DNA from 2 places in the Rothia sp. CCM 9418 genome. Region 2 is predicted to be linked to the other one. Evidence: predicted binding sites of a transcription regulator. Region 2 holds the regulator's gene; the other holds the start of a gene.
What was found. Region 2 encodes LexA, which represses DNA repair genes until DNA is damaged. Its sites were predicted from a motif close to TCGAACANNTGTTCGA; they were not measured.
Positions count from the first base shown of each region.

Region 1: a site for LexA is predicted at 4,261-4,276, ahead of uvrA (excinuclease ABC subunit UvrA). Genes of this name have one in related genera too.

Region 1 covers NZ_JBLXXX010000003.1:138,280-146,583, reverse strand. The annotation lists gene ACN083_RS05225 (ABC transporter ATP-binding protein) at 1-1,487, shown strand, start outside; gene ACN083_RS05220 (formate--tetrahydrofolate ligase) at 1,590-3,299, shown strand; gene ACN083_RS05215 (MBL fold metallo-hydrolase) at 3,397-4,080, opposite strand; gene uvrA (excinuclease ABC subunit UvrA) at 4,309-7,179, shown strand; gene ACN083_RS05205 (lysophospholipid acyltransferase family protein) at 7,349-8,035, shown strand; gene uvrC (excinuclease ABC subunit UvrC) at 8,060-8,304, shown strand, end outside.
Region 2 covers NZ_JBLXXX010000004.1:292,636-300,939, forward strand. The annotation lists gene ACN083_RS07400 (class I SAM-dependent methyltransferase) at 1-240, opposite strand, end outside; gene hflX (GTPase HflX) at 366-1,982, shown strand; gene ACN083_RS07410 (ATP-dependent DNA helicase) at 1,979-4,018, shown strand; gene lexA (transcriptional repressor LexA) at 4,090-4,800, opposite strand; gene ACN083_RS07420 (LysM peptidoglycan-binding domain-containing protein) at 5,084-5,473, shown strand; gene ACN083_RS07425 (histidinol-phosphate transaminase) at 5,526-6,650, shown strand; gene hisB (imidazoleglycerol-phosphate dehydratase HisB) at 6,780-7,403, shown strand; gene hisH (imidazole glycerol phosphate synthase subunit HisH) at 7,406-8,104, shown strand; gene ACN083_RS07440 (hypothetical protein) at 8,104-8,274, shown strand; gene priA (bifunctional 1-(5-phosphoribosyl)-5-((5-phosphoribosylamino)methylideneamino)imidazole-4-carboxamide isomerase/phosphoribosylanthranilate isomerase PriA) at 8,299-8,304, shown strand, end outside.

The sequences.
Region 1 (8,304 bases), on a different contig from region 2:
TCTATCAAAGTCAAATTATTGGTACACGAGTTCACCAAGATTTAGGTGTTCAACTGGTTGAGTCGTCGATGAGCCTCGACGCTCAAACTATTGAAGACGCCGGAAGCGGAGACCTCGTATCCCGTATCACCAACGATTTAGAAGCTATTCGAGATATCATTACCAGCGGTATTCCAGAACTCACCGCCACCATTATTCGTATCTTTATTTTTTGTGGCTCTATTTTTGTGTTATCTGTGCCGTTAGGTATGGTGACCATCCCGATGCTATGCTTTCTCGCAATAAGTTTGGGGTTTTTTCTGCCCAAAATTGCTCAGGGAATGCTGAACATTGCCGGACGATCTTCAGAACTGACTACCGTCATGACAGAAAACGTTCGAGGTGCACAAACTATCCGCTCTTTAGGTGTGAGCCAACATCGTCAAATAATACTTGACCAGCGTATTGACGCTTTTTATGACGACACCTACCGTCTTGTCCAAGTGCGTGCCACGTTCTGGGCGGTAAACGCCTTCAACAACTATCTTCCGCTATTGCTCACCATGTTGTGGGGATACTATTGTGTGCAGCAGGGTTGGGCTACTTGGGGTGAAGTATCTACCGCCGCAATTTTGATGTTCTCTTTACGAATCAACGTCGAAATCATGACTTTTTGGATTACCAGAATGCGTGAAATGACCGTAAGTATGGGGCGTATTTGCGGGGTGATTGACCTATGCTCACAACAGCAACATCGTCGCCAACAGAATCACCAAAAATACTCTGAAACAGTACCTCACACAGCTACGGTACATATTGAACAGATGAGCTATGGTTACACTCCTGATAACCATGTGATTCACCATATTGACCTAGACATCCCTGAAAGACAGTCTTTAGCTCTCATTGGACGTTCTGGTTCTGGTAAAACAACTCTCGCACGGCTAATCGCTGGGTCGTTGACAGCATCTTCCGGGCAGATTGCTGTTCTGGGCGAACGAGTAGGCGACGGGCGATACCCCACCACACCGGCCGCAGACGGTCGCCCCCGACTACTAATTTGCACCCAAGAAGCTCACCTGTTCCTTGGAACTATTGCAGAAAACCTTAATATGGTCTGTACTCAGGCGTCAGAGGCTGAAATGTATCACGCCCTTGAAGCTGTTGGTGCCTCATGGATTCACCACTTCAATGACGGATTACACACCCGAGTTGGGGGAGAGCACTCCGCCGACAACGCGGTAACCCTCAGCGAACAGCAGATACAGCATATTGCTTTAGCTCGTATCGTTTTAGCTAATCCACATGCTGTGATTTTGGACGAATCAACAACTGCCTTAGAGCTAGAACAAGCACGTCAGAGCCTGAACGCTATCTTTAAAGACCGAACGGTTATCATTATTAGCCACGATGCACGTATTACGAGCCTTGCCCAACGGGCAGTGCTTTTAGAAAACGGCAGTATCGCCGACATAGGTGAGACCGAAGAGATTTTGCGTCAAGCTTGAACGGTACAACGCCAAAAAGTTCTTCACGAACCATAGTGTTTTAGGTCATGTTCAACATAAGATAGGAGACGAGAAAAACTCTCAACAGAGAAGGAACACCTCATGGCACAACCATTTCCTAGCGACCTAGAAATCGCACAGCAAGCAACCCTCAAACCAATTAACGAGATTGCTCAACAAGCAGGCATCAACGAAGACCGCCTCGAAAATTATGGAAAGTACGTAGCAAAAGTTCTTCTAGACGAAACAACTAATGCGCACACCGCACAAGCCCGCAATTCCAAATATATTGTTGTTACTGCCGTAACACCGACCCCACTTGGTGAAGGGAAAACCGCAACCTCTGTCTCACTAGCTCAAGGAATGGGACAGATTGGTAAGAGTGCAATGCTCACCCTACGACAGCCCTCCATGGGACCTACGTTCGGTATCAAAGGAGGCGCAGCCGGTGGCGGATACTCTCAGATTGTCCCCATGGAAAAGCTAAACCTTCACCTCACCGGAGATTTCCATGCGGTAACAGCCGCACATAACATGCTCGCAGCCATGATTGATAACCACCTGCATCACGGCAATGAGCTAGGCATCGACTCCCGAAGTATCTCATGGCGTCGAGTTCTCGACATCAACGACCGCTCCTTACGCAACGTCGTCATCGGGCTTGGCGAGAGAATGGACGGAGTCCCTCGAGAAACCGGCTTCGATATTACTTCCGCCAGCGAAATCATGGTGATTCTTTCTCTCGCAAAATCTCAGCAGGACCTCCAAGAACGCCTTGGCCGTATCGTCATCGGATACACTCATGAAGGTGAGCCCGTTACCGCCAAAGACCTCAAAGCAGACGGTGCGCTCGCCGTTATTCTTTCTGACGCGATACACCCCAACCTCATGCAAACCCTTGAACATACTCCCGCACTGATTCACGCAGGCCCCTTTGGTAATATCGCCACAGGAAACTCCTCAATCCTTGCCGACTATGTTGGGCTTGAACACGCGGATTACGTGATTACAGAAGCTGGCTTCGGTGCAGATATGGGGGCAGAACGCTTCTTCAACGTCAAATGCCGTGTATCAGGTCTTAAACCTGATGCAGCAGTTCTTGTTGTGACTGTACGTTCACTCAAATCTCATTCTGGACGATACACCATCACACCGGGCAAACCTCTTCCACCAGAGCTTCTGGAAGAGAGCCCACACGATGTAGAAGCTGGCGCAGCAAACCTCAAAAAACATTTAGATATCGTTCGCAGCTTCGGAGTACAACCTGTCGTTGCCATCAACGCTTTCCCTAGTGATTACCCTTCAGAGCATGAGGTGATTGCGCGTATCGCCGAAGAATCAGGTGCCCGTGTTGCTATCCATCGTGGCGTTGCTGAAGGTGGACGAGGGACTGTAGAACTTGCAGAAGCAGTCGTTCAAGCATGTGAAGAATCGCATGAGCTCACCTACACCTACAATGACAACGACTCCCTCGCTGAAAAGATTCAAAAAGTTGCTGTCAACGTATATGGCGCAGACGATATTGAGCTGAGTGCATCTGCTCGAAAACAATTACGTCGTTTTGAAGAGCTTGGTTACGGGAAACTTCCGGTTGTTATCGCCAAAACACACCTTTCAATATCTTCTGACCCCAAACTCAAAGGCGCACCTACAGGTTGGACTATGCCCGTACGCGAAGTGCGTCTGGCAGCGGGGGCCGGATACGTTTACGCCATTTGTGGCACCATGCGCACCATGCCCGGGCTAGCTAAATCTCCAGCAGCTGAGCGCATCGGTTTTGACGCAGAAGGAAAAATTACTGGACTGTTCTAAACCAACAGTTTGTACTCCTATCACGACAAATAGCTGGTGGTGGAGAACCTTGCAAGGTTCTCCACCACCAGCTATTTGTACAACATAGTGTGTTTGACTACCAGCCGCGCTCTTTCCACTGCTCTAGAGACGGACGCTCCTGACCTAACGTCGTGCCCTTCCCATGACCTGGAAGAACCACCGTGTCATCCGGAAAAACATCAAATAATTTTGTGGTGACATCATGGAAGAGAGAACAAAAATCTTCTGGAGAATCTGTTTTACCAACTCCACCAGGGAAGAGAGAATCGCCAGAGAAAATAACTGTCGGAAGACCCTCAGCCGTGAGAACACATGCAATAGAACCAGGGGTATGACCTACTAAAGAAATGGTTTCTAAACGATACGAAGAATACTCAAAACGCTCTTGACCATGAAGCTCGTGATGTACCCGATAATTTTCTTGGGACTCAATAGCCTGAATATCTGCTGCCCCAGCATACGTTTTTGCACCAGAGCTCTCAGCAACAGCTTCTAAAGCGCGGATATGATCCCAATGCCCGTGGGTTGTAAAAATAGTCGTAATCCTTGCCGAACCGCCACCATCTAAAACATCATGGCATGCAACGTCACGGGCAAAAGAACATAGACGTTCAGCATCTGCTGCAGCATCAATCATGACCTGCTCACCACTACGAATATCGGTGAGTAGATAAACATTATTTTCCATCTGCGAGACGGACAACGAACGAATCGTTATATCATCAGTCGAAAAAAGAAGAGTACCGAGAGAATCTGTCATGGTATGTAGTCTACTTGGAAAACTTGCTCTACCAGAAGCTCTATGACAGACCAAGACACTAACCGCTCCAAACTAAAACCCCAGCATCCTAGACGAAAAAGAATCCCCATGAGTGAAGTTATATGCGTCAAACTTTTGCACCCCTTGCAACGTAGAGTAGTCAAAGCACCAGAAAACACTTAGAATATATCTTCGAACACATAGATAGTTTTAAGACTGAGGAACACTATGGCAGAGACAACTGCACATCAACAAAACCAAGAACATATCCACGTTCAAGGTGCACGAGAAAACAACCTCAAAAATGTAGACCTCGTTATACCAAGAAACTCCATGGTCGTTTTCACCGGACTCTCCGGCTCCGGAAAATCTTCACTAGCGTTCGATACCATCTTCGCTGAAGGGCAACGCCGCTACGTAGAATCCCTTTCAGCCTATGCACGAATGTTCCTCGGACAAGTAGATAAACCTGACGTAGATTTTATTGAGGGCCTATCGCCAGCAGTTTCCATCGACCAGAAGTCTACCTCAAAAAACCCTCGCTCTACCGTCGGAACTATCACCGAAATCTACGACTATATGCGCCTTCTCTGGGCACGTATCGGACACCCGCATTGCCCCGAATGTGGAGAAGAAATCTCACAACAGAGCCCTCAACAAATCGTCGATCAGCTCATGGCACTACCCGAGAAAACCCGTTTTCAAGTGCTATCTCCCGTCGTCTCAGCACGTAAAGGAGAATTCGTCGACCTCTTCCTAGAACTCTCTGCACAAGGTTTTTCTCGCGCTCGCGTCGACGGAGAGAACATTCAACTTTCTGACCCACCAAAACTCGCTAAACAATATAAACACACTATTGAGGTTGTCGTAGATCGTCTTGTCATTAAAGACAGCATCCAACAACGTCTCACAGACTCCATCGAAACCGCTCTTAAACTGAGCGAAGGAAACGTGCTCATTGACTTTGTCGATGAAGATGAAAACTCACCGACACGTACACGACGTTTTAGCGAACATTTAGCATGCCCTCAAAATCATCCTGTGCAAATGGAAGAAATTGAACCGCGTGTGTTCTCCTTCAACTCCCCATTTGGTGCGTGTTCTGCTTGTGACGGTATTGGGTTTACTCTCGAAGTCGATGAAGACCTGATTATCCCTAATCCTCAAGCAACGATTCGTGAAGGTGCAATTGCTCCGTGGTCACAAGGTAAAGCAACCTCCGAATACTGGATACGTTTGCTAGAAGGCCTTGCACAGGAACTTGACTTCAGCCTTGATACTCCATGGAATAAACTTCCCGCAAAGATTCGTCAGAGCATTCTTAACGGTAAAGATTATAAGGTTACTGTCTCGTATCGAAATCGGTTTGGACGTGAACGACGCTATACCTCTGGTTTTGAAGGCGTCTACGCATACATTAAACGTAAACACGAAGAAACCGAATCTGAATGGTCTAAAGACCGTTACGAACAATATATGCGTAACGTTGCGTGCTCTACCTGTGGGGGAGCACGTCTCAACCGCACGATACTGGCGGTCACTGTAGGCGGAGCTTCCATCGCCGATATTACGGAGATGCCGCTACGAGAGGCTCTTGAGTTCATGCGTTCACTTTCTTTGAGCGAACGTGAAGCGCACATCGCCGACCTCGTACTCAAAGAGATTGACGCGCGTTTGCAGTTCTTACTTGATGTGGGACTAGACTATCTGACATTAGGGCGTGCTGCGTCTACGCTCTCAGGCGGTGAAGCGCAGCGTATTCGTCTGGCCACTCAAATAGGCTCTGGCCTTGTTGGTGTTCTTTATGTTTTAGATGAGCCTTCTATTGGGCTTCACCAAAGAGATAATCGACGTTTAATTGAGACGTTAACAAAATTGCGGGACATGGGAAACACTCTCATCGTGGTAGAACATGATGAAGACACCATGAAAGAAGCGGACTGGATTGTGGATGTTGGTCCTGGTGCTGGTGAACATGGTGGGCGAGTCGTTCATTCTGGAACCTATGAGGAGCTGCTCAACAATACAAAATCGCTGACTGGCGACTATATGGCAAAGCGTCGTGTCATTGATATTCCCAAGGATCGTCGTGCCATTGATAAAAAACGTATGCTCAAGGTATGCGGAGCACGCGAAAACAACCTCAAAAATATTGATGTTTCGTTCCCTCTCGGTGTTTTAACCGCGGTGACGGGTGTTTCTGGTTCAGGTAAATCCACCTTGGTCAATGACATTCTTTACACGGCATTAGCTCAGAAACTTAACGGAGCTAAGCAAGTGCCTGGACGTCATACAAAAATTGTTGGTTCTGAACATCTCGATAAGATTATTCACGTGGACCAATCTCCCATTGGTCGTACGCCTCGTTCTAACCCTGCAACATATACTGGGGTTTTTGACCATATTCGTAAACTTTTTGCTGAGACTCAAGAAGCAAAAATACGTGGTTATCTTCCTGGCCGTTTTTCGTTTAACGTCAAGGGTGGACGATGCGAGGACTGTTCTGGCGATGGAACTCTTAAAATTGAGATGAACTTCTTGCCAGATGTGTATGTTCCGTGCGAAACCTGCCACGGCAAACGATATAACCGCGAGACCTTAGCGGTCTTGTACAAAGGTAAGAGTATCGCTGACGTTCTTGAAATGCCGGTTGAAGAGGCTGCTGAATTCTTTGCCGCTTTTTCTCCCATTGCCCGCCATCTGAATACTTTGGTTGATGTGGGCTTAGGCTATATTCGGTTAGGGCAGCCTGCTACAACATTGTCGGGTGGAGAAGCTCAGCGTGTTAAACTCGCATCTGAATTGCAGAAACGTTCTAATGGGCGTTCTATCTATGTTCTTGATGAGCCAACAACGGGTCTGCACTTTGAAGACATCCGAAAGCTACTACATGTACTTCAGGGGCTTGTTGATAAAGGAAACTCTGTCATCACTATTGAACATAATCTTGACGTTATTAAATCTGCTGACTGGGTGATTGATATGGGTCCTGAAGGTGGTAGCGGTGGCGGAACTGTGATTGCAGAAGGTACTCCCGAAAAAATTAGTACGGTTGAGGGTTCTCATACCGGCGCTTTCTTAGCAGAATTGTTGAACTGACCTTCTCGGGTGTGTTACCAAAATATCTGAGATTGATTTTCAATGGCCATGCTACGTTATGTACGCATAAGGTGAGCTTACGGTTGCTATGATTCTTCTAACTGACTATGGAAAATATGATGTCTTGGGATGTTGATAACAAATCTCTAAACATCGTGGAGGGAAGCTGATGCGACTATATCAGAACACTCAAAAGACCATTACTTTTCTTTTAAGAACTGTATTTCGCGCACGGGTGACAGGATTAGAGAACTTTCCTGAGCGTGGGCCTGTGATTGTGGCTTCTAACCATTTAGCTTTTTTGGACTCCGTGATTATTTCAGCTCTCATGCCTCGGAGAGTGGCGTTTCTGGCAAAATCAGAATACGTTAACACTCCGGGGATACGCGGGAAAATCATGAAGAAGCTATTTGAAGTCATTGATATTATTCCGGTGAATCGTTCTGATCGTTCAGAATCGATGAAAGCCTTAGCGCGCGCCTTAGAGGTATTAGAAGAAGATCGCGTATTTGGTATTTATCCGGAAGGTACACGTTCTTTAGACGGACGTTTATATCGTGGAAAAATTGGTGTGGCATGGTTAGCGCATATGACAGGTGCTCCGGTTATCCCTATTGGTCTAATTGGTACTAATCGCCTTCAGAAACAGGGCTCGATGATGGTTTATCCTCGACGTTTTACTGTGCGTGTGGGAAAACCGTTATATTTTCCTCGCACTGGTGAAAAAATGAGTGGGAAGATGCGTCGAGAAACAACCGATAAAATCATGGATGAAATTGCTCAGCTTTCGGGACAAGCTCGAGAAAATGTTTATAACGTTTCGCCTTCAGCGTCTCGCGATGGAGGAAAAGTTTAAGGCTATCGTAGAGAAAGGTTACGTGTGGCAGATCCAGCAAGTTATCGTCCTGCATCGGGGCAGATACCTACCTCGCCGGGGGTTTATCGTTTTCGTGATGAACACGGCAGAGTAATCTATGTTGGAAAGGCTAAAAACCTTCGCAATCGCCTGAACTCGTATTTTCAGCAGGTCTCAGCGTTAAGCCCTAAAACTTATGCGATGGTGCATGCTGCTGCTTCGGTGGAGTGGACTGTTGTTAAGAATGAGATTGATTCACTTCAATTAGA
Region 2 (8,304 bases):
GTTTTTTAACGCCAAAGTCAGGGTAATAGGGCCCCACCCCGTGCCGATATCGAGAAATGATGTGCCTTCCGGCTCGGGCACGTTCCCAAGGAGTATTGCGGTGCCTTTGTCGATACCGCTGGGACTAAAAATACCCGATGCGCTTTGTACTCGTACTCGTTGGTTTGTTAGAGTGACGTCAATTTCACGAGGGGAGAAATCGCTATTGGGTGTAGCGGAAAAATAATGTTCGGCAACCATAGCTCACTACTTTACGGGAAAACAGAAGCTGGCGCTTGAACCTTCTTCCTCTGAGCTCGAAGAAATATCGTGGCTTCATACTGAATAAGGGCTGTAGAATTGAGAGCAGATTGACGAAAGGTACTATGAATACTTCTGAATTTAATGAGCAGAATCCTCGGAAACTCCCTAGCGACGAACTGTTGAGGGAAACAGTAGATCGTGTTCTTGGGCGTTCTGCATCTTCTCGTTCTGGGGCGCGTGTTTTGGACGAACAAGCACGCGAAATATCTGCCGTGGATGTTGAACATTCACACTATGATGGCGCTCAAGAAGATCTTGCTGAGCGTCGAGCCTTGCGACGTGTTGCGGGTCTATCAACAGAACTTGAAGACGTTACAGAGGTTGAGTACCGTCAGCTTCGTCTAGAGCGTGTGGTTCTTGCCGGATTATGGACAGAAGGTACCGTTGCCGACGCAGAAAATTCTTTGCGTGAGCTTGCTGCCTTGGCGCAGACAGCGGGTTCAGAAGTCTTGGACGGCATTATTCAACGTCGTTTAAAACCAGACCCTGGCACTTTTCTCGGTTCAGGTAAAGCACTTGAACTTAAAGATATTGTGCAGGCGACTGGTGCTGATACCGTTATTGTTGATTCAGAGTTGGCTCCTTCTCAGCGTCGTGCGTTAGAGGATATTGTGAAGGTCAAAGTCATTGACCGTACTGCTTTGATTCTTGATATTTTTGCTCAACACGCAAAGTCCCGTGAGGGTAAAGCTCAAGTTGAGCTGGCTCAGCTTGAATATATGCTTCCTCGTTTGCGTGGCTGGGGTGAATCTCTGTCTCGTCAGGCAGGTGGGCGTGCCGCGTCTGGTGAGGGTATTGGTTCACGTGGTCCTGGTGAAACCAAAATTGAGATGGACCGTCGTCGTCTGCGTGCTCGTATGGCAAAGCTACGTCGTGAGATTGCGGCGATGGCGCCCTCTCGTCAGACCAAGCGTTTGAACCGTCAGCGTCATGACGTTCCTTCTGTGGCGATTGCTGGCTATACCAACGCTGGTAAGTCTTCTTTGCTGAATCGTTTGACTGATGCTGGTGTCCTCGTTGAGAATGCTTTATTCGCAACTCTTGACCCTACGGTCCGTAAGGCGCAGACACCTGATGGTGTTGGCTATACGCTTTCTGACACGGTAGGTTTTGTGCGTTCTTTACCTACACAGCTGGTAGAGGCTTTCCGCTCTACGCTTGAAGAAATTGCTGATGCTGACGTCATCGTGCATGTGGTTGATGGATCTCATCCTGATCCTGAGGGACAGATTAAGGCAGTTCGTGAAGTTCTACATGAAGTAGATGCGCACGAGATTCCTGAGATTATTGTTTTGAACAAGGCAGATGCTGCTGACCCGATGGTGCTCGAACGTGTACAGCAACGTGAACGAGATACTGTGGTGGTGTCTGCTCGTACGGGACAGGGCATTGTAGAGCTTCAAGAAATTATTGCTCAGCGTATTCCACGCCCTTCGGTTCAGCTGAATCTGCTTATCCCATATACGCATGGTGAGGTCGTTTCTCGTTTGCATCAGTGGGATGCGGAGATTCTATCAACAGCTTTTGTTTCTGACGGGACATATATTCAAGTGCTGGTTCGTGAACAACTTTCCTCTGAACTAGCAGAATATGCTTTAGACGATGAGTTGATGGAAGTCTTACGACCAGAGATTGAACAAGCTCGTCAGGATGGTGCTGTTGAGGTTTCTTCTCGATGAGTTCTTGTGAAGAACCGGTGAGCGCTCCTACTGGAGAAGAGCTTGAGACGTTGCCTGGAGCGAAGCCTGCTCTTGAACTACTAGATCATGTGATTGCTTCTAGCGGGGGAGAACAGCGTGCTGGGCAACGGAAAATGCTCGCTCATGTGGCTCAGTCCTTTGAACTGAAACGGCATCTGCTGGTCCAAGCTGGTACGGGAACGGGAAAGTCTTTGGGTTATCTGATTCCTGCTGTTCATTATGCTCAATTTTCGGATAAGCCTATTGTGGTTGCGACGGCGACTTTGGCGTTGCAAACGCAGATTATCAATCGTGATTTACCGCGACTTTTAGAAACCCTTTCGAATGTTCCTGAGGGGCAAACTGATGTTGCTGTTCTCAAGGGCCGTAATAATTATGTGTGTGTTCATAAGCTTGAGGGCGGTTACCCCGACGATGAACAAGAGGATACTCTTTTTGCTGCAGATGTGGCCAGTGGTTCTGTTGGCCGTCTTGGTCAGGAAGTGTTGCGTCTTCGTCAGTGGGCTCAGACAACTGATACTGGTGACAGGGACGATATTAAACCCGGTGTTTCTGATCGTGCTTGGCGTCAAGTCTCTGTTTCTGCTGCTGAATGTTTGGGTAAACGCTGTCCTTTGGTGGAGTCTTGTTTTAGTGAGCTTGCGCGTGAGAAGGCTGCTCAATCAGACATTATTATTACGAATCATGCTCTTTTAGCGATTAATGCTTTTGAAGGTATTGGTGTTTTGCCGGAGCATGAGGTTGTTGTTATTGATGAGGCACATGAGTTGGCAGACCGCGTGACGGGTGCTGTGACGGGGTCTCTTTCTGCCGGAATGGTATATTCGGCTGCTCGTTTGGTACGTAAACACACGAAAGCTAGTTCTGATCCTTTAGAGCATGCTGGTAGCGCTTTAGAAACGTCTTTACGTGGCGTTGCTGCAGAGCTTTTACCTCGTGGCTTGACGGAGAGTATTGCTCATTCTGTGGAGTTGGTGCGTGAAGCTGCACGTGTAGCATTATCTGATACGAAAAGTGATTCTAAAGATAGTGATGCACCACGTCAGTTAGCGCGTAGTGCCCTTTCGGAGTTATTAGAGATAGCTGAACGGTTATTGGGCGCTGACGAGCATCATGAGGTGGTGTGGCTATCTCGTCCACAGTTGTGGGAAGCTGGGCGTGGTTATGCTCCTGCTTCTGATGATGACCCCGCAACGTTGTATATTGCTCCCTTATCGGTTGCGATGCAGCTACGTGAAGGACTTTTTGACGGGCGGACGGTGGTGCTGACCTCTGCAACGTTAAAGTTGGGGGAATCTTTTGATGTGGTTGCTCATTCTTTGGGGCTGAGCGGTGCAGGTGCTCCTCGATGGGAGGGGCTAGATGTTGGTTCTCCTTTTGATTACCCTAAACAAGGTCTGCTGTATGTTGCTGCTGATATTGCTAAACCATCTCAGGGGATTTCTACTGCTCAATTAGAGCGTATGTGTGAGCTGGTAGAGGCTTCTAACGGTGGTGCTTTGGGGCTTTTTTCTTCGAGGCGTGCGGCTGAGGATGCGGCAGAGTATCTTCGTGAACATACCGATGTTTCTGTTCTGGTGCAGGGGGAGTCTTCGCTTGGCTCTTTGGTGAAGGAATTTTCTGAGGATAGAGATTCGTGTCTTTTTGGGACGATGAGTTTGTGGCAGGGTGTTGATGTGCCGGGGGATTCTTGCCGTCTGGTACTGATTGATCGTATTCCGTTCCCTCGTCCTAACGATCCTTTGATGCAGGCTCGTACTCGGTCTGTTGCTTCTCGTGGTGGTAACGGTTTTATGAGTGTTTCTGCGTCATATGCGGCTGTTCGTATGGCTCAGGGTGTGGGGCGTTTGATTCGTTCTAGTGATGATCGTGGTGTGGTTGCTGTTCTTGATTCTAGGTTGGCTACTCAACGGTATTCTGGATATTTGATGAGTGCTTTGCCTCCTTTTTGGAAGACTACAAGAACTGATGTTGTATGTGGCGCTTTGCATCGCTTGCATACACAAGTGAGTTAGCGCATAAAAATATTGGGTGTGTTCCTGTTAGAGGCAGGAATACACCCAATATTTTTTATGTGGTTTTGGTATTAGAGACTTCGTAATACTGATACGACTTTGCCCATGATGGTGGCGTTATCGCCGAGTATGGGTTCGTATCGGGTGTTTTGTGGTAGTAGCCAGGTGTGTCCGTCGCGTTGGCGGAAAGTTTTGACGGTTGCTTCGTCTTCGAGGAGTGCTGCAACGATATCTCCATTATTTGCGGTTTGTTGTGCGCGGACGACAACCCAGTCTCCGTCACAGATTGCTGCGTCAATCATGGAGTCTCCTTTGACATGGAGCATGAATAAGTCTCCGTTGCCAACAATTTGGCGTGGCAATGTCATGACGTCTTCGACGGATTGTTCTGCGGTGATGGGACCGCCTGCGGCAATTCTTCCAACGAGGGGTACTACCGCAAAATCTTCGCTGTTGTGTTGAGGTGTTGGTAACTGAACGATGACCGATTCGGTGCTTTTTTCTTCAGTCGTTTCTTGTTCTTCTGCGAGTATTTCGATGGCTCGTGGGCGTTTGGGGTCTCGCCGGATGTAGCCTAGTTTTTCTAGTTGTGAGAGCTGGTGTGTTACTGATGATAAGGATGCGAGACCTACGATATCTCCAATTTCTCGCATTGAAGGGGGGTAACCGTGGGTGTCTATAGCTTCAGAGATGGCAGTCAAGATGTGTTGTTGACGTGAACTGAGAGGTTTTCTGCCAGATTGTGGCGCAATAGTAGCGCTGGAGTATGTGTTATCGCTCACGGCGTTCCTTTGTCCATGTTGAGGGGCCTGTCTAATGATGTTCTGGCGTAGCATCCCTAGCCATTGCTGAGATAGGGGATTTTAAAAGTCGTTAAACACTACCTGCCAATAAACAGTGTTAGGACAAGAGTATGGCACGTATCGAAAAAGTTCAAACATTTGTTCTAGTTTTTCTCGACTATATTCGAATTTTCTGATAGAACATATGTACTATATAGAACATAGTTTCGATTTATTCAGGGTGAATATTCGATATATAGCTCTATTGCTATCAGGAGGAAATATGTCAAACGTTCTGTCTTTCAAAGGTTCAGCACCTGTACGTGTCGTAGCCTCTTCACGTTCAATGCCACAGAACACCTCACGAGTTTATTGGGGTAACTATCGCATTTCCTTTCTAATAGGCGTGGCTTGTTTTTTCATTGCGATCTTGACTCTATTAGCTTGTTTCTACGTTGCAAATACTGCTCATGCTTCAACAACGCAAGAGTTGCAACAAGTGACCGAACAAGTCACGGTTGGATACGGTGATACTTTATGGAGTATTGCTGAAGAACATTCTGCAGGTATGGATGTTCGTGACGTTTTGCTTCACATCATACAAATTAACGATTTATCATCAACATCCCTAGATATTGGGCAAAAGCTCGAAGTGCCTATCTACTCGTCTTGAGAACTTGCGAGAAGAATGTGCGATGACTATCTGTTCTCGATAGACTGTAGGAGTGAATGAAGCATTAGACCCCCTTTCAGTATTACCTATTCGTGACGACTTACGAGGGCGCTCTCCCTATGGTGCTCCGATGATTGACGTTCCTATTACTCTCAACGTCAACGAAAATACGCACCCAATGCCTCAAGAAGTTATTGACGCAATTACCGCAGAAATAGCAACGGTAGCGCGTACCCTGAATCGTTACCCCGATAGGGAGTTTACGGCTCTTCGTGAAGAACTCGCCGACTATCTAGGACACGGACTTAAACCCGAAAATATTTGGGCTGCTAACGGTTCTAATGAAGTATTGCAACAGTTATTCCAAGTCTTTGGTGGGCCAGGACGAAGCGTGATGAGCTTCGTCCCTACCTATTCGATGTACCCTCTCTTAGCTGATGGAACAAACACTCGCTTCATCGCGGGAAAACGCGCACCCGATTTTTCTCTCGATGCAACATCTGCTGTCACCCAAATTCAAAAACATCGACCAAATATCGTTGTTTTATGTTCTCCTAATAACCCAACAGGAACAGGGCTTGGGCTAGGCGTTATTGAAGCTGTCTACGAAGCAATGCAAGAGCACGAGGGTATCACCATCGTGGACGAAGCCTACGCTGAATTCGCTCAAGATACCTCTGCTCATGCGCTAACTCTTCTGCCAAACCGCCCTCGACTGGTCGTAAGCCGTACCATGAGTAAAGCCTTTGCTTTTGCCGGAGCTCGGTTAGGATATTTTGCCGCAGACCCCGCGATTGCTGATGCGGTGCGTCTTGTTCGCTTACCGTACCATCTATCCAGCGTCACACAGGCTGTCGCAATAGCAGCCTTACGCCATCGAGAAGGACTGCTCGCTAACGTACAAGATATTAGAACCCAACGTGACCGTATTGTAAAAACTCTCAAAGAATACGGTTTACATCCAGCTGTATCAGATTCTAATTTCATCTTTTTCTCAGGCTTACGCGACGAAAAAGAAGCATGGCAATGGCTTCTAAACGATGGCATTCTAGTACGAGATAACGGTATCGCCGGACATCTACGCGTCACTGCCGGAACAGCATCAGAAACAACAGCTTTCCTTGAAAGCCTTAAGAAGTATTTGGAACATTCCGGAGAACTACCAGCCTCTTGCTAACATCAACATGAGATGATTCTTATAACAGAACTTTTCTCATCAAGAGTCGCCAAGACAAAGTATCTGCTCCTTACTATCAACAGATACCTTACGTGTACATCATATAAACCCAGAATATATAGGTAACCAATGCCAGCAAGCACTACAGGAATTGGCCCCCGTACCGCCAGATTAGAACGTACTACGAGTGAGTCCTCTGTCTTTATTGAGATTAACCTAGACGGCGAGGGACGTTCTGATATCGACACCAGCGTGCCTTTTTATGACCATATGCTCACAGCTCTTGCGAAACATTCCCTGATTGACATGACCATCAAATGCAGCGGCGATACCCACATCGACGTACATCACACCGTCGAAGATACCGGCATTGTGCTCGGTGAGGTGATTCGTGAAGCTCTCGGTAATAAAGCTGGTATCCGTCGTTTTGGGCAAGCAACAGTTCCCCTCGACGAAGCTTTAGCTCAGTGCGTCGTTGATATCTCAGGGCGCCCATACCTTGTACATACGGGAGAACCAGAAGGCTACGAATTCCACCTCATTGGTGGGCACTTTACCGGCTCGATGGTTCGCCACGTTCTTGAAGCTATCGCTTATCATGCTGGAATCTGCCTACACATGACGTTATTAGGAGGGCGAGATCCTCACCATATTGCAGAAGCTCAATTCAAAGCCCTCGCACGTGCGTTGCGTCAAGCGGTTGAACCTGACCCCCGTCATTCTGGTATTCCCTCAACTAAAGGAGCACTTTGATGATGAATGCAGCTGTTCAATCATCGCAGAATAAACCAGTTGTTGTTGTTTTAGATTATGGTGCTGGCAACGTCCGTTCTGCTGTGCGCGCTTTAGAACAAGCTGGAGCTGACGTGATTCTTTCTCGCCAAGAATCTGATGTGCTTGGAGCAGACGGTCTAGTCGTTCCAGGAGTCGGCGCATTTGATGCGGTGATGACGAGCCTCAAAAAGATTGATGCGCTTCGTATGATTGGCCGGCGCATTGCTGGCGGTCGTCCTGTTCTTGGTATCTGCGTTGGATTACAGGTGTTCTTTGAACAGGGAAACGAACACGGCGTCGTCTCTGAGGGTATGGGAGAGTGGCCTGGGACAGTAGAAAAACTTCGCGCGGAGGTTATCCCTCATATGGGGTGGAACACTGTCTCTGCCCCCGAAGGGTCAGTGCTCTTTGACGGAATCGAAAACGAACGCTTCTACTTTGTGCACTCCTACGCGGTGCAAGAATGGTCCTTCGATCAAAATAATGAAGCAATGCTACCTCCACAAGTCACTTGGTCTACCCACGGAGTGCCTTTTATTGCTGCTGTAGAAAACGGCCCGTTGAGCGCAACACAATTTCATCCAGAAAAATCTGCTCAGGCTGGTATTCGTCTCTTGCAGAACTGGATTAATTCTTTACCTCGTACAGGGCGGATTATCCCAGCAGGAAAGGACAGATAATGAGCCCTTTTCTCTCAGGAAGCTTATTGATGCTAGTAGGGGCTTTTTGTCTCGGTGGCGCAATTTCTTTTCGGCAACAAAAACTTCCTCTTATCGTTCAGCTGGCCATGCTCTGTGTAGCTTTACTTTTTATGGGCTACGGGGGATACGTCCTCTTCGCCTACAACTAAACTTTTACTTTTAAGGAATGTGTGATGACA